Regions from separate parts of the Streptomyces sp. NPDC020983 genome, predicted to be linked through region 2. Evidence: riboswitches for the same ligand, from Rfam matches in the RefSeq annotation. Region 2 holds a riboswitch; the other holds the start of a gene.
The links. Region 2 has a riboswitch for thiamine pyrophosphate ahead of ACH4SE_RS14650 (thiamine ABC transporter substrate binding subunit). Riboswitches for the same ligand answer to the same signal wherever they lie in the genome.
Positions count from the first base shown of each region.

Region 1: another riboswitch for thiamine pyrophosphate. It lies ahead of thiO (glycine oxidase ThiO); the one in region 2 lies ahead of ACH4SE_RS14650 (thiamine ABC transporter substrate binding subunit).

Region 1 is NZ_JBIRRA010000010.1:295,087-303,240, reverse strand. It holds gene ACH4SE_RS24045 (germacradienol/geosmin synthase) at 1-200, shown strand, start outside; gene ACH4SE_RS24040 (hypothetical protein) at 211-1,176, opposite strand; gene metF (methylenetetrahydrofolate reductase [NAD(P)H]) at 1,216-2,133, opposite strand; gene thiE (thiamine phosphate synthase) at 2,258-2,917, opposite strand; gene ACH4SE_RS24025 (Rv2175c family DNA-binding protein) at 2,962-3,336, opposite strand; gene ACH4SE_RS24020 (NAD(P)/FAD-dependent oxidoreductase) at 3,403-4,614, opposite strand; TPP riboswitch at 5,563-5,673, shown strand; gene thiO (glycine oxidase ThiO) at 5,670-6,845, shown strand; gene thiS (sulfur carrier protein ThiS) at 6,842-7,075, shown strand; gene ACH4SE_RS24005 (thiazole synthase) at 7,079-7,906, shown strand; gene pknB (Stk1 family PASTA domain-containing Ser/Thr kinase) at 8,074-8,154, shown strand, end outside.
Region 2 is NZ_JBIRRA010000006.1:73,959-82,112, forward strand. It holds gene ACH4SE_RS14625 (hypothetical protein) at 1-811, shown strand, start outside; gene ACH4SE_RS14630 (LOG family protein) at 846-1,961, shown strand; gene ACH4SE_RS14635 (VOC family protein) at 1,978-2,457, opposite strand; gene ACH4SE_RS14640 (ABC transporter ATP-binding protein) at 2,585-3,610, opposite strand; gene ACH4SE_RS14645 (ABC transporter permease) at 3,707-5,383, opposite strand; gene ACH4SE_RS14650 (thiamine ABC transporter substrate binding subunit) at 5,415-6,515, opposite strand; TPP riboswitch at 6,509-6,637, opposite strand; gene rlmN (23S rRNA (adenine(2503)-C(2))-methyltransferase RlmN) at 6,721-7,827, opposite strand.

The sequences.
Region 1 (8,154 bases), on a different contig from region 2:
TGCGGGACTGGATGGCCGGGATCCTGAACTGGCACCGCGGCTGCCGCCGCTACGACGAGGAGTCGCTGCTGCGCCACTTCCCGGCGGCCGCCGCCCCGTCGCCCGCCGCCCCGTCCGCGCCGCAGCCCTGGCGCATCCCCTCCGGGCTCGGCACGGCGGCGGCCCGCCTGCCCGCGCTGCTGGGCGAAGGGGGCCGGTAGCGGGCGGTCCTCAGTAGCGGTAGGGGTCGTACGGATCCGCGGGCTGCGGCTGGTAGGGCTGGGGCTGCTGGTCGCCGTACGGCTGCTGCTGGGGGATGTACGGCGGCTCCTCCTGCTGCGGGTACTGCTCCTGGTAGGGGTAGCCGTAGGCGTACGGGTCGGCGGGCTGCGGGGGCTGCGGTGCCCAGTCGCCGGGGGCGTACGGGTAGTGCTCGTAGCCCGCGGCGGGCTGTTGCGGGTAGCCCTGCCCGTAGCCGTGGTCCTGCTGCTGCCCCGGCGCCTGGTCGTAGCCGTAGCCGCCGGGGGCCGGCTGCTGCCCGGGGTGGCCGTGCCCGGCGGCCGCGGCCTGGTCGCCGCCCCAGCCGTAGCCGTCCGCACCCGCGCCCGGCCCGTCGCCGTAGCCGTACGAGGTCGCCGCGGGCTGCGGGGCCCAGCCGCTGTCGTCGCCGTAGCCGTAGCCGTAGCCGCGGGTCGCGTAGGGGTCGGCGGTGTGGGCCGGGCTGCCGTAGAGCGGGTACTCGCCGCTGTCCTCGTGCATCGGCACCGGCTGGTAGACGTCCTCCCGCTCGCTGCCGGGGTCGGCGATCTGCTCCGGCCCGCCCTCGTCGGCGTCCTGCTGCCCGGTGCCGCCGAAGCCGTCCGCCTCGACCGGCCCGACCTCCAGCCTGGGCCCGCTGCGCGGAGCCGGGCGTCCGCCGCCGCGCAGCCGGTCGGCCAGCGGGCCGCCGCGCAGCGCCCAGCCCGCGGCGAAGCCCCGCTTGTACGACAGCGTGACCTGGGCCTGCCCGATGCCGAACGCGATCGCGCCCGCCATGATCAGCAGCGGCTCCCGCATCGCGACCCCGGCGACGACCCCCGTGAAACCGGCGAAGGCCAGCGCACGCCAGCGCAGCCGCGCCTTGTACTGGAGCAGCACCTCGCCCAGCAGCCACAGCGCGACGATGCCGAAGGCGACGTAGAGCACCGAGAAGCCCATGGGGCCCACTTCCTCACCGGGGAGCCGCCGCGGGCGTGGCTACGCCCGCTGGTGCAGTCCCAGATTCTCGTAGATCTCCAGCGATGCGGTGGAGTGGTTAAGAGTAATGAAGTGGAGCCCCGGGATGTCCTCGGCCATCAGCCGGTGGCACATCTCGGTGGCGAACTCGATGCCGATCGCCCGCACCGCCGCCGGGTCGTCCTGCACCGCAAGGATGCGGTCGGCGACGCGGGAGGGGAAGGGGGCGTTGCCGAGCTGTGCGAAGCGCGCGATCTGCCGCGCGTTCGTCACCGGCATGATCTCGGGGATGATCGGGGTGCTGCACCCCGCCGCGTCGACCCGGTCGCGCAGCCTCAGGTAGTCGTCGGCGTCGAAGAACATCTGGGTGATGGCGAAGTCCGCGCCCGCGCGGCACTTGTCGAGGAAGTGCCGGGTGTCGGCGGCCTGGTCCGTCGAGCGCGGGTGCTTCTCGGTGAAGGCGGCGACGCCCACGCAGAAGTCGCCGGATTCCTTGATGAGCCGCACCAGCTCGGCCGCGTACGTCAGGCCCTGCGGGTGCGGGACCCACTCGCCCATCGGGTCGCCGGGCGGGTCGCCGCGCACGGCGAGGATGTTGCGGATCCCGGCGTCGGCGTACTGGCCGATGATGTTGCGCAGCTCGGCGACCGAGTGGTTCACCGCGGTCAGGTGCGCGCACGGGGTCAGCGTGGTGTCGGAGACGATCCGGTCGGTGGCGCGGACCGTGCCCTCGCGGGAGGAGCCGCCGGCGCCGTAGGTGACCGACACGAAGGTCGGCTGCACCGCCTCGATGCGCCGGATCGCGTTCCACAGCGTCCGCTCGCCCTTCTCCGTCTTGGGCGCGGCGAACTCGAAGGAGTACGAGCGGTGTCCGGACGCGAGCAGCTCACGGATGGTGGTCGCTCGGTCCGTGCGCGTGGACGGGGTTCCCAGGGCCATGAGTGCAGGCTAACCGCGGTCGGCGACCGAGCGTCACCAGAACGGGTAATATGTCCGCATAAGACCGTTTCCCGTCCACCCTGTGGACAGCCCCCCAGGACCGGCGCTGACGCGGCCCCCGCCGTCAGGCCCCCACCGCCGCGCGTACCGCTCCCGCGAGCCCCCGGGCGGCCTCGTACGGATCCGCGGCCTCGGTGATCGCCCGGACCACCACGATCCGCCGCGCGCCCGCCGCCAGCACCTCGCCGACGTTGCCCGCGTCGATGCCCCCGATCGCGAACCACGGCCGGTCCGTACCGAGCCCCGCGGCGTACCGCACCAGGTCCAGGCCGGGGGCCGGGCGGCCCGGCTTGGTCGGCGTCGGCCACACCGGGCCGGTGCAGAAGTAGTCCGCGCCCGGCTGCACGGCCGCCGCGGCCGCCTCCGCCTCGGCATGGCAGGAGCGGCCGATCAGCACGCCCTCGCCGAGCAGGGCGCGCGCGGCGGGCACCGGCAGATCGCCCTGCCCCAGGTGCAGGACGTCCGCCCCCGCCGCGTGCGCCACGTCGGCCCGGTCGTTGACGGCGAGCAGCCGCCCGTGCCGCCGGCACGCGTCCGCGAGGACCGCGAGGGCCGCCAGCTCCTCGCGGGCCTCGATGCCCTTCTGCCGCAGCTGGATCACGTCCACCCCGCCCGCCAGCGCGGCGTCGGCGAACTCCGCGAGATCGCCGCGCTCCTGCCGGGCGTCGGTGCACAGGTACAGCCGGGCGTCCGCCAGCCGTTCGCGTGCCGTGCTGCTGGTCATACGGGCGGCTCCCCCGGGGCGGGCGGCGGACGGTCGCCGCGGGTCTACACGGCGAGCGCCTGGGCGCGGCGCTTCACCTCGGTCCCGCGATTCTCCCGCAGTGCCTGCGCGGGGGTGCCGGGCAGGGTCTCATCGGGCGTGAAGAGCCATTCCAGGGCCTCCTCGTCGGAGAACCCGTCGTCCTTCAGGACGGTCAGGGTGCCGAACAGGCCCTTGATGATCTTGCCCTCGCCGATGAAGGCGGCAGGCACCATCAGCACCCTGTTCTCCCCGCGGCGGACCGCGAGCAATTGCCCTTCCTTGATGAGCGGGCGGATACGGGTCACGTCGAGCCCCAGCCGGTCGGCGACCTCGGGGAGGGTGAGCCAATCGGGGACGAGCGCGTCGATATGTGCGTCAACTGACGAGAAAACAGTCACGGGACAAGCCTGCCACCTGCCACCGACAAGCGCTGCGGGGCGCCCCCGCCGCATGGGCCGTTCCGCCTACCGCGCCGCCGCCGTCAGCGGGACCGCCGGATCCGCGGCCAGCGCGGGATCCACCGACGCCGAGCGGGCGATCAGCTTGCGCGCCTGGGCCAGATCCCGCGGCCGGCCCACCGTGAGCACCGCCGCGAGCCGCTCCCCGCGCAACCAGCACGCCGACCACGCCTCCGACGCCGGGTCGCCGCGCAGCAGCAGCGTGTCGGCCGCGTCGTCGTGGTGCCCGGCGTACTGCACGAAGCGCCCGAACTGCTCCGACCAGAAGTACGGCACCGGGTCGTACACCTCGTCGCCGCCCAGCATGTTCGCCGCGGTCGTCCGCGGGCCCTGCAGGGCGTTGTCCCAGTGGTGGATCAGCAGCCGCTCCCCGTAACGCGCCGAGGGGAAGGACGCGCAGTCGCCCACCGCGAACACGCCGGGCGCGGTCGTCCGCAGCCGGTCGTCGGCCACCACCGCGCCGTCCGCCCCCAGTTCGACCCCCGCGCCGGCCAGCCAGCCCGTCTGCGGACGCGCCCCGATCCCCACCACCACGGCCTCCGCCGGAATCCGGCTGCCGTCCGCGAGCACCACCGCGCCCGGCTCCAGCTGCGCCACCGGCGTCCCCGTCCGCAGCTCCACCCCCGCCGCCTCGTACCAGGTCCGCATGTGCGCCGTCACCACCGCCGGCAGCGCCCCCGCCAGCGGGCGGTCCGCCGCCTCCACCACCGTCACCGTGCACCCCGCCTGGCGGGCCGCCGTCGCGAACTCCGCGCCGATCCAGCCCGCCCCCACCACCACCACGTCCTGCCCCGCCTCCAGCACCGGCCGCAACTCCGCGGCGTCGTCCAGCGTCCGCAGCAGGTGCACCCCGGGCAGCCCCGCCGTCCCCGGCAGCGCCACCGGGTACGCCCCCGTCGCCACGACCAGCCGGTCGTACGGCACCGCGCCCGCGTCCGTCACCACCTCGCGCTGCGCCACCCGCAGCGCCTGCGCCCGCACCCCCAGCCGCAGATCCACCCCCAGGGCGTCGAAATCCACGTCGAAGGTGACATCACCCCCCGCCGGACCCCCCAGCAGCACCGCCTTCGACAGCGGCGGACGGTCGTACGGCGGGTGCGGTTCGTCGCCGATCAGCGTGATCCCGTCCGCCGAGCCGAGCTCTCTGAGGGCCACGGCGGTCTGCACGCCGGCCATGCCGGCCCCGACGATCACGAATCTCCCGGTGCGGTCGCTCACCACCTCACCGTAGCGCCCCCCGGCCGCCGCCGGTGGCGTGCCGCCGGCAACGGGGCTTGCCGCTTCCCCGCCGGAGGGCCCGCACCTGCGGGCGCCGCGTTCGGGCGGTGCCCGCCTGCCGGTGCGTTGGCGGCTCCCCCGCCGCCGCGGGGGTGCCCGCGCCTGGCGGCGCCGCTCCGGGCGGTGCCCGCCTGCCCGTGCGTGGGCGGCTGTCCCGCCGCGGGGGGTGCCCGCGCCTGGCGGCGCTGCGTTCGGGCGGTGGCCGCCCGGGGTGCGTGGGCGGCTGACCCGCCGCGGGGGTTTCCCGCGCCTGGCGGCGCGGGGTGTTCCCACCCCCACCACCCGTGCAGGTGATTGCGACAACTTCTGTCCACCTGTGGGGCGCACTCGCCGTCGGGGGCGAACCGCAGTCCCTCAAAGACTTCACCCCCACCGGCAGGCAGCCGCCCACGAGTCCCCGGGAGGGGGACGATCCGGGGGTGCCCCCGCAGGAATGCGCACCCACTCCCCCACCGGACAAGGGAGAGGTCAGACGCGCATTCCGAGGAGGTACCCCCGGAGTGGCACCCGACCCACCCCCGCACAGACAGCGCGATGCCCCGCCGGGCAACCCAGGGGCGCGAGGAACTGCGCGACCAGCCCCCACCGGCAGAACGGCGAACCACCCACCGCAAGCGGCACCCCCTCAGGGGCGCGAGGAACTGCGCGAGCAACCCACCACCGGCGGAACGGCGAACCGCCCACCCCAAGCCGCACCCCCCAGGGACGCGAGGAACCGCGCGAGCAACCCACCACCGGCGGAACGGCGAACCCCCACCGCAAGCAGCCCCCCAGGGGCGCGGGGTGCGCCGCGAACACCCCACCGCCATGGGGCCCGCGGCCCCCCCCGCACCGTGCACCCCCGGCGCGCCCCCCGGTGCGCCTCCGGCGCGAGATAGGGTGAACCCCGAGTGGACTCGCGGGAGCCCGGTGGACCGGGCTGAGAGGGCGGCTGGTCGCCGCCGACCGTAGGAACCTGATCCGGGTCATTCCGGCGAAGGGAGGAGCTGACGTCCATGCGGACGCAAACCGACGTACTGGTGATCGGCGGCGGCATCATCGGCCTCGCCACCGCCTGGCGCGCGGCCCAGCGCGGCCTGCGGACGGCCGTCGCCGACCCCGCCCCCGGCGGCGGAGCCGCCCACGTGGCAGCGGGCATGCTCGCGGCCGTCACGGAACTGCAGTACGGGGAGCAGGCGCTGCTCGAGCTGAACCTCGCCTCCGCCGCCCGCTACGCGGACTTCGCCGAGGAGCTGACGGAGGCGACGGGGCTGGACACCGGCTACCGCCGCTGCGGCACTCTCGCGGTGGCGCTGGACGCCGACGACCGCGCCCAGTTGCGCGACCTGCACGCCTTCCAGACGGCGCTGGGCCTGGACTCGCGCTGGCTGACGGGCCGTGAGTGCCGCCGTCTGGAGCCGATGCTCGCGCCCGGTGTGCGCGGCGGCCTGCGGGTGGACGGTGACCACCAGGTCGATCCGCGGCGGCTGGCGGCGGCCCTGCTGCGGGCGGCGGAGCTGGCGGGCGTGGTGTTCCTGCGGTCGCGCGCCGCGCGGGTCGAGTCGGCGGCGGGCCGGGTGACGGGTGCGGTGCTGGCGGACGGCACGGCGGTGGCCGCCGGCCAGACCGTGCTGGCCGCGGGCAGCGAGAGCGGCCGGATCGACGGCATACCGGCGGAGCTGCTGCCGCCCGTGCGCCCGGTGAAGGGCCAGATCCTGCGGCTGCGCATCCCGGCGTCGCACGCGCCGTTCCTGTCGCGTACGGTCCGCGCGGTGGTCCGCGGCAGCCATGTGTACCTGGTGCCACGCGACAACGGGGAGCTGGTGCTCGGTGCGACGAGCGAGGAGTTCGGCTGGGACACCACGGTGACGGCCGGCGGGGTCTACGAGCTCCTACGGGACGCGCACGAGCTGGTGCCCGGCATCACGGAGCTGCCGCTCACCGAGACGCTCGCGGGCCTGCGCCCCGGCTCGCCGGACAACGCCCCGCTGCTGGGCCGCACCGCGCTGGACGGGCTGCTGTTCGCGACCGGCCACCACAGGAACGGGGTGCTGCTCACGCCGGTCACCGGCGATGCCATGGCGGCGGTACTGACCTCGCAGGACGGGGAACTCCCGCCGTACGCGGCGGCGTTCGGGGCGCAGCGGTTCACCGCCCGGGAGCCGCGGACCTACCAGGAGCTGAACGTATGAGCGCCACGCGTACGCCGGACGGCGCGCGGATCACCGTGCACGTCAACGGCCGGGCCCGCGAGCTGGAGGCTCCCGTCGCCCTGGACGCCCTGGTCGCGGCGCTGACCACCGCGCCCTCGGGTGTGGCCGCGGCGCTCAACGAGACGGTCGTCCCGCGGACCCGCTGGTCGTCGACCCCGCTGTCCGACGGCGACCGCGTCGAGGTGCTCACCGCGGTCCAGGGAGGCTGAGCCATGACGACGACGGCACCCGCGGCGGCGGCACCCCCGGCAGCCGACCCGCTGCTCATCGGCGGCGTCGCGTTCGGCTCGCGGCTGATCATGGGGACGGGCGGGGCGCCCAGCCTCGACGTGCTGGAGCACGCGCTCGTCGCGTCCGGCACGGAGCTGACCACGGTGGCGATGCGCCGCCTGGACCCGACCACGCAGGGCTCCGTGCTGTCGGTGCTCGCCCGGCTCGGCATCCGGGTGCTGCCCAACACCGCGGGCTGCTTCACGGCCGGCGAGGCGGTCCTGACCGCGCGGCTCGCGCGGGAGGCGCTGGGCACGGACTGGATCAAGCTCGAAGTCATCGCGGACGAGCGGACGTTGCTGCCCGACCCGGTCGAGCTGCTGGACGCCGCCGAGGTGCTGGTCGACGACGGCTTCACGGTGCTGCCGTACACCAGCGACGACCCGGTGCTGGCGCGGAAGCTGGAGGACGTCGGCTGCGCGGCGGTCATGCCGCTGGGCTCCCCCATCGGCTCGGGTCTGGGCATCCGCAACCCGCACAACTTCCGGCTGATCACCGAGCGCGCGGGCGTCCCCGTCATCCTGGACGCGGGCGCGGGCACCGCCTCCGACGTCGCCCTCGCGATGGAACTCGGCTGCGCCGCCGTGATGCTGGCCTCCGCCGTGACCCGGGCCCAGCACCCCGCGGTCATGGCCGAGGCGATGCGCCACGCGGTCACCGCCGGCCGCCTCGCCCACCACGCCGGCCGCATCCCGCGCCGCCACCACGCCCTGGCCTCCTCCCCCACGGAGGGCGTCGCCGACCTGGATCCGGAGCGGCCGGCGTTCTGATCACGCCGCGCCGCCGGACGCCGGTCCGGCAGCGCGCCCCCGGGGGGCGCGGCGGCCGCTCCCGGGTGGCGCCGATGGTCACGGTTTGGCGGCGTTCGCCACGGCATCGCCACAGTGCCGCGGCGAACGGGGACCGGCGTCGTACCCGGCTCGTAGAATCGGGCGTCGTGGACACCACCGTGCAGGATCCGCTGGTCGGGCAGACGCTGGACGGGCGTTACCGGGTCGAGGCCCGGATCGCCGTCGGC
Region 2 (8,154 bases):
CTGCGCGGGCGGCAGCGGGCTCGCCCTGCTGGGCTTCCTCTACCTGCGCGGTGACCTGGGCGGCGGGCCGTACTCCGGTGCGGTCTCCGCGGTGCTCGGCGCCGGCCACCGGCTGCCCCCGGCGGGCGTGGTGACCCTGCTGGCGGTGGTGCCGCTGGGCGCCGCCGCGGCCGTCGCCGTGCGGCTGTGGCAGCCGCCGGCGCCGCAGCCGGGCGCGGGGCCCACGGGGCTGCCGTGGGGCGTGGCGCTGACCGCTGTCGGGCTCGCGGTGCAGGTGAGCGCGCCACGCGGGGACGCCCTGCCGCTGCCGAGCGGGCTGGGCGCGGTGTCGGCGGCGACGGTGGCCGGCTGGGCGGTCGCGTCGGCCGGCATGGTGCTGGCGGGCCCGGGCCTGCTGCACCTGTGCGGGCGGCTGCTCGCGCTGCACCGGCCGGGCGCGCTGCGGCTGCTGGCGGGGCGGACCCTCCAGCAGGAGTCCCGCCGGACCGGCCGGCCCCTGGGCCTGCTGTGCGCGACGGCGACGGCCGCGCTCGCGGTCCACGACCTGCAGCGCGCCTCCGGTCACCGCCTGGGCCCGCTGACGACGTTCGCCATGGCCCTGGTCGGGATGTGCGTACTGGCCGTCGCGGGCACCGCGCTGGCGGAGGCGGCGGGCGCGCGGACCCGGTCGGCGACGGCGCTGCGGGAGATCGGCGCGCCGCCCTCGCTGCTGCGCGGCGCGGCGGCACTGCGCACCGGCGTGGTGCTGGCCGTCGCGGTGCCGCTGACGGCCGTGGTCGCGGCCTTCGCGACCGTACCGGCGACGCGGTGACGGAGTGAGGGGCCCGGCGGGCTATCGTGCCGCCATGCCCGCCGAGACCACTCCCCCGCCCGCCCGCGAGATCCAGACGATCGAGGAGTTCGACCGGGTCGCACTGACCGGGTCGTTCGCCGGATGCCGCGTCCAGGCCGTCGACCTGACGGACCGCACGTTCGCGCTGCTGGTCGCCGACACCACACAGGCGGTCTTCCTCGGCTGCCTCATGGAGCCGCAGGCGCTCGCGCACGTCCGCGCCGGCGGTGCGCTGGTCTTCCCGCCGGTCCCGCACCTGCCCTTCAACCCCTACCGGGCCACGCTGTACAGCCCGGTCGAGCTGTACGCCGACCTGGCGGCCGCGGGCTACGAGCACACCCCGGACGCCCGTGCGTACGACTGGTACCGGCGGAGCGCGGCGAGCGGCGACATACTGGCCTCGATGCTGCGCTCGATCCACGACGACGCGGTGACCGACGCGCTGGACGAGCACCTGGCCGGGGCCCGGGTGGTGGGCGTCATGGGCGGCCACGCGATAAAGCGCGGCACGGACGCCTACGCGGGCGCCGCCCGGCTCGGCCGCGACCTGGCCCGCGCGGGCCTGACCGTGGCGACCGGCGGCGGCCCCGGCGCGATGGAGGCGGCGAACTTCGGCGCGTACGCGGCCCCGCACGAGGACGTGATGCTCGGCAAGGCGCTGGCGGTGCTCGGCAGTGCCCCGTCCTTCCGGCCGTCGGTCGGCCAGTGGGCGGCGACCGCCTTCGAGGTGCGCGAGCGCTGGCCGCAGGGCGGCACCTCGCTGGGCGTGCCGACGTGGTTCTACGGGCACGAGCCGCCGAACGCCTTCGCGTCGCACATCGCGAAGTTCTTCGCCAACTCCGTCCGCGAGGACACCCTGCTCGCCCGCTGCACCTCCGGTGTGGTCTTCCTGCCCGGCGCGGCGGGGACGGTGCAGGAGATCTTCGACGCGGCCACTCCCAACTACTACTCCTCGCGCGGCGAGCCGACGCCCATGGTGCTGGTCGACCGGGCGCACTGGACCACCGAGCTGCCCGCGTGGCCGCTGCTCAGCGCGCTGGCCCGGGACCACGCGATGGCCTGGCGCATCGCGCTGGTCGACTCGGTGGCCGAGGTGCCGGACGCGCTGGTGCGGCTCGCGGAGAAGTGAGCAGGGGGCGGGCCGCTCAGACGGCGTCGGCAGCGGCCTCCAGCTCGGAGACCACCAGCTTCTTCATGCCCAGCATGGCCTTCACGGCGGCCTGGGACCGGTTCTGGTCCGGGTCGCCGATCAGCTCGTTGAGCCGGGTGGGCACGATCTGCCAGGACACGCCGAAGGGGTCCTTGAGCCAGCCGCAGGGGCCCTCCTGGCCGCCGTTCGCCGTCAGCGCGGACCACAGCCGGTCGACCTCCTCCTGCGAGTCGCAGTCGACGCTGAGCGAGATCGCCTCGTTGAAGGTGAATTCCGGGCCGCCGTTGAGCGCGAGGAAGCGCTGGCCGCCCAGCTCGAACTCGACGATCATCACGCTGCCCGGCGTCCCGGGGCCGGCCTCGCCGTAGTGCTGGACCTTGACCACCCGCGAGTTGTCGAAGAGCGAGGTGTAGAGGGCCGCGGCCTCCTCGGCCTGGTCGTCGTACCACAGGAACGTCGTGATCTTCTGCTGCATGGCGGGCTCCGTTCTCGTCCGTGTCCGTCGGTCCGGCGCGTTCTCGCGCCTCCAGCAGACAGGACCGTCCGGGCGGGCGAAACTCATCGGTACCCATCCGTGTGCCTCCCGCCCGGAGCCGGGCGGATCAGCCGGGCAGGACGACGACGTCCTCCGGGTCGAAGGTCACCCCGACCTCCGCGCCCTCGGCCGGGGCGGCGCGCAGCGCGCACTCCGCCTCCAGCTGCGGCCCGCGCTCGGGCCGTAGCGTCAGGGCCACGTGCCCGCCGCGGAAGGTGCGGGCGACCACCAGGCAGCGCAGCGCGCCCGCCGCGTCCGGGGCGGCCAGGCGCACCCCGGTGGGCCGGACCAGCAGCCGGCGACGGCCCTCCGGGGTGCCGGGCGGCACGGGCAGCGCGCCCCAGCCGGTGGCGGCGGTGCCGCCGGTCACGACGGCGTCGGTGACGGAGTCGAAGCCCAGGAAACGGGCGACGAACTCGTCGGCCGGGTGCTGCCAGACCGCCAGCGGTGTGCCGGTCTGGGCTATGCGGCCGTCGCGCATGACCACCACGCGGTCGGCGAGCGCGAAGGCCTCGCCCTGGTCGTGGGTGACGGCCAGCACGGTGGTGCCGAGCCGGCCGAAGAGCTGCCGCAGCTCAACGACCAGCCGCTCGCGCAGCGAGCGGTCCAGCTGGCCGAGCGGCTCGTCCAGCATGAGCAGCCGTGGCTCGGGCGCCAGTGCGCGGGCGAGTGCGACCCGCTGCTGCTCGCCGCCGGACAGCTCCGCGACAGCGCGCGCCTGCGCGCCCGGGAGCCCGACGAGGTCCAGCAGCTCGGCGACCCGGCGCTCCCGCTGCTCGCGCGGCGCCTTGTGCATGCGCGGGCCGAAGCCGACGTTGCCGCCGACGTCGCGCTGCGGGAAGAGCTGGTGGTCCTGGAACATCAGCCCGACACCGCGCCGGTGCGGCGGCACCCCGTGCTGGTCGGCGCCGTCCAGCAGCACCCGACCGGCGTCCAGCCGCTGCAGCCCGGCGACGGCCCGCAGCAGCGTGGACTTGCCGCTGCCGCTGGGCCCGAGCACGCAGACGATCTCGTGCTCGGCGATCTCCAGGTCGACGGCGTCCAGCGCGGTCCGCTCCCCGAAGCGCACGGTCGCGGCGTCGAGCCGCAGCAGGGCGCCGCCCTTGAGCGAAGGTCCCCCGGAGCCGGACGGGCCGGCCGCGTGCGGGGCCGCAGGGTTGCGTGTCGGATCGGTGGTCGTCATCGCGGGTCACAGCTCCCCGGCGGTCGTCGGGCGGAAGCGTTCCAGCACCAGCAGGCCGGTCGCGCAGACCACCATCAGCACGGTGCTCAGGGCCATGGCCTGGCCGTAGTTCATCGGCCCCGCGCGGCCCAGCAGGCGGGCGACGGCGACCGGCAGGGTGGGGTCGTCGGACCGGGCGATGAAGACGGTGGCGCCGAACTCGCCGAGCGAGACGGCGAAGGCGAAACCCGCGGCGACGCCCGCGGCGCGGGAGACCAGGGGCAGCTCCACCTCGCGCCACACCCGCCAGGGCGAGGCCCCGAGCACCGCGGCGGCCTCCCGCAGCCGGCCGTCGACGGCCCGCAGCACCGGCAGCATCACGCGGACCACGAAGGGCGCGCCCACCAGCGCCTGCGCGAGCGGCACCAGCAGCCAGGAGTCGCGGAGGTCCAGCGGCGGCTTGTCCAGGGCGATGAGGAAGCCGAAGCCGATGGTGACGGCGGAGGTGCCGAGCGGCAGCATCAGCAGCGCGTCGAAACCGCGCATCAGCCGCCCGGACCTGCGGACCAGCGCGGCCGCGGCAAGCCCGCCGATCACCAGGGCGATGACGGTGGCCAGCGCCGCGAAGCGCAGCGAATTGCCCACCGTCTGCCAGGGGGCGACGCTGAAGGTGCCGCCGTCGTCCGACCCGAGGGCGCGGTAGAAGGCCAGGCCGTAGCCGCTCGGGGTGTCGAACGAACGGGCGGCGAGCACACCGAGCGGCAGCAGGACGACCAGCGCGACGACGGCGAGGACGGCCCCGAGCAGGGTGCGTTCGGCCACGCCGCTCGGCCGGTGCGCGGTACGCGCGGGGTCGACCAGCTTCAGCGCCGACTCGCGGCGCCGCACCGTCCAGCCGTGCAGGGCGAGGATCGCCAGCACCGCCGCGAACTGCAGCAGGGTCAGCACGGCCGCGGCCGGAAGGTCGAAGATCTCGGCCGTCTGGCGGTAGATCTCCACCTCCAGGGTGGAGTAGAGCGGGCCGCCGAGGATCTGGATCACGCCGAAGGAGGTGAAGGTGAACAGGTACACCATGAGCGCGGCCGCGGCCACGGACGGGCCGAGCGCCGGCAGCGTCACCTTGCGCCAGGCGGCGAAGCGGCCCGCGCCGAGCATCCGGGCGGCCTCCTCCTGGGCCGGGTCCAGCTGCGCCCACAGGCCGCCGACGGTACGGACCACGACGGCGAAGTTGAAGAAGACGTGCGCGACGAGGATCGCCCACACGCTGGTGTCGAGCCGCACCCCGAGGAGCGAGTCCGTGAAGCCGCCGCGGCCGAGCAGCGCGAGGAAGGCCGAGCCCGCGACCACGGTCGGCAGCACGAAGGGCACCGTCACGACCGCGCGCAGCAGCCGCCGCCCGGGGAAGTCCAGCCGCGCGAACACGTACGCGGCGGGCAGCCCCACCAGCAGCGTCAGCCCCGTCGAGGCCGCGGCCTGCCAGCAGGTGAACCACACCACGTGCCGGATGCCCGGTTCGCCCAGCACGTCGCCGATCCGGCCCAGCTGCCAGGTCCCGTCCTGGTGCAGCCCCCGGCCGACGATCGCCGCCACGGGGTAGCCGAAGAAGGCCGCGAAGAAGAGCAGCGGCACCGCCGCCAGCACGGCGCGGACCGCCAGGGCGCGGCCGCGTGAGCCGTCGGCCCCGTCCCGCCGCGCGCCGCGCACGGCTGCGGTCCGCGGCGCGCTCACGTCACACTCACTTCAGGACGATCCCGTTCCACGCCTGGACCCACTCGTCGCGCTTGGCGGCGATCGTGTCGGGCGGCAGCGTGGCGGGGTGCTCGACCTTCGCGCCGTACTTGACGAAGACCGGCGGCTCGACGGCGTCCCCGCGCACCGGGTCGACGTACATCTGGAGCGGCATGTCCTGCTGGAAGGTCCTGCTCAGCATGAAGTCGATGAGGGCCTTGCCGCCGGCGGGGTTCTTCGCGTTGTGGAGCAGGCCGGCGAACTCGATCTGCCGGAAGCAGGTGCCGGTCGCCACGCCGACCGGCGACTGCGCGGGAGCGGGGCTGACACCGACGACCTCGGCGGGCGGGCTGGAGGCGTAGGAGACCACCAGCGGCCGGTCGCCCTTGGCCTGCTTGCCCGCCGAGGAGCCGGAGAAGCGGTCGTTGTAGGCCTGCTCCCAGCTGTCGACGACCTCGACGCCGTTGGCCTTGAGCTGCTTCCAGTAGTCCTGCCACTTCGTGTCGCCGTAGGTCGCCGCGCTGCCCAGCAGGAAGGCCAGGCCGGGTGAGGACGTGGAGACGTTCTCGGTGACCAGCAGGTCCTTGTAGGCGGGCTTGACCAGATCGGCGAAGGTCTGCGGCGGGGCCAGGTGGTGGGCCGTGAAGTAGGCCCGGTCGTAGTTGACGCAGACGTCGCCGGAGTCGATCGGCGTGACGCGGTGCCGCGAGCCGTCCAGCTGCAGGTCGGCGGGGACCTGCCCGAGGTCCTTGGCCGTGTAGGACGTGAACAGGCCGTTGTCGAGGGCGCGGGACAGCAGGGTGTTGTCGACGCCGAAGAAGACGTCGCCGCGCGGGTGGTCCTTGGTGAGGACGGCCTGGTTGACGGCCGCGCCCGCGTCCCCGCCGCGCAGCACCTTGACGGTGTAGCCGGTCTCCTTGGTGAACTCCGCGAGCACGGACTTCGAGGCCGCGAAGGAGTCGTGGCTGACGAGCGTGACGGTCTTCGAGCCGGAACCCGCCGCCTTGTCGCCGCCACCGCCGGAGTCGCTGCCGCACGCGGCCAGGACGGACGCGGCCGCACCGGCGGCGACGAGCGCGCCCACGGCACGCAGAGCAGTGGTCTTCATCTGTGCTGACTCCCTACGCCGGTATGACCCGGATCAGGTGGGAGGGTCTGCGGCCTGAGATCCTTCACCGGATCACTCGCCGCACTCTCAGCGCCGTCGCAGGCGCTCCCCTGTCGGAATGTTCTGTTGTGCGACCGCCGGGACGCGGCCGCCTGCTGCGGTGACCGTACGCCGGCGGGATCGCCGACCGTACGATAGCAGCAGGTCAGCGCTCCGCCGCCGCCAGCTGCCCGCAAGCGCCGTCGATCTCCTGGCCACGGGTGTCGCGTACGGTCACGGGCACGCCGTGCGACTCCAGGGCTGCCACGAACGCCCGCTCGTCCTCCGGGCGGGAGGCCGTCCACTTCGAGCCGGGCGTGGGGTTGAGCGGGATCAGGTTGACGTGCACCCGGTGGTTCCTGAGCAGCCTGCCCAGCCGGTCGGCGCGCCATGCCTGGTCGTTGACGTCGCGGATCAGGGCGTACTCGATCGAGACCCGGCGGCCCGAGACGTCGGCGTAGTGCCAGGCCGCGTCCAGCACCTCGCGCACCTTCCAGCGGGTGTTGACCGGCACCAGGGTGTCGCGCAGCTCGTCGTCCGGGGCGTGCAGGGACACCGCGAGGCGGCACTTGAAGCCCTCGTCGGCGAAGCGGTGGATGGCGGGCACCAGGCCCACCGTGGAGACGGTGATGCCCCGCTGCGACAGCCCCAGGCCGTCCGGCTCCGGGTCGGTCAGCCGGCGGATCGCGCCGACCACGCGCGTGTAGTTGGCGAGCGGCTCGCCCATGCCCATGAAGACGATGTTCGACAGCCGCGCCGGTCCGCCCGGCACCTCCCCGTCGCGCAGCGACTTCATGCCGGCCACGATCTGGTGCACGATCTCGGCGGTCGACAGGTTGCGGTCCAGCCCCGCCTGGCCGGTGGCGCAGAAGGGGCAGTTCATGCCGCAGCCGGCCTGTGAGGAGATGCACATGGTGACGCGGTCCGGGTAGCGCATCAGCACCGACTCGACGAGCGTCCCGTCGAAGAGCCGCCACAGCGTCTTGCGGGTGTCGCCCCCGTCGCACGAGGCGTGCCGCACCACGGTCATCAGCTCCGGCAGCAGGTCCTCGGCGAGCCTGCCGCGGGCCGCGGCCGGGATGTCCGTCCAGGCGGCGGGGTCGTCGGCGTACCGCGCGAAGTAGTGCTGCGACAGCTGCCTGGCCCGGAACGGCTTCTCCCCGAGCGCGGCCACCGCCTCCCGGCGTTCGGCGGGCGTGAGGTCGGCGAGGTGCCGCGGGGGCTTCTTGGCCCCGCGCGGCACGGCGAAAGTCAGTTCTCCGGGTACAGGCATGATGCAAACCAGTGTCGCAGACCGCGCGCCGTTGCCTGCTCGGAGCGGATGGGCGGGGGTCGTCACCGGTCACCGTCGGGCAACGGTGGCCGGCCTCGCACGGCCCTCAGACGGCCCGGGGCCCGGTGAGGAACCGTGGTGAGGCGCGGGTGAGGGGGAGTTTTCACCCGGCGCCTCACCACGATTCCTCCACCCGGTGACCTGCGAAAAGTGAGGCGGGTGACGCTGGTGACCCCACCCTGCGGACGCTCTGGGACGTGCGGAAACGGCCCCCACAACGGGCAGCCAGTGCCTCACCCACCCGGCGTCGGGCCCTCACGCCGGGAG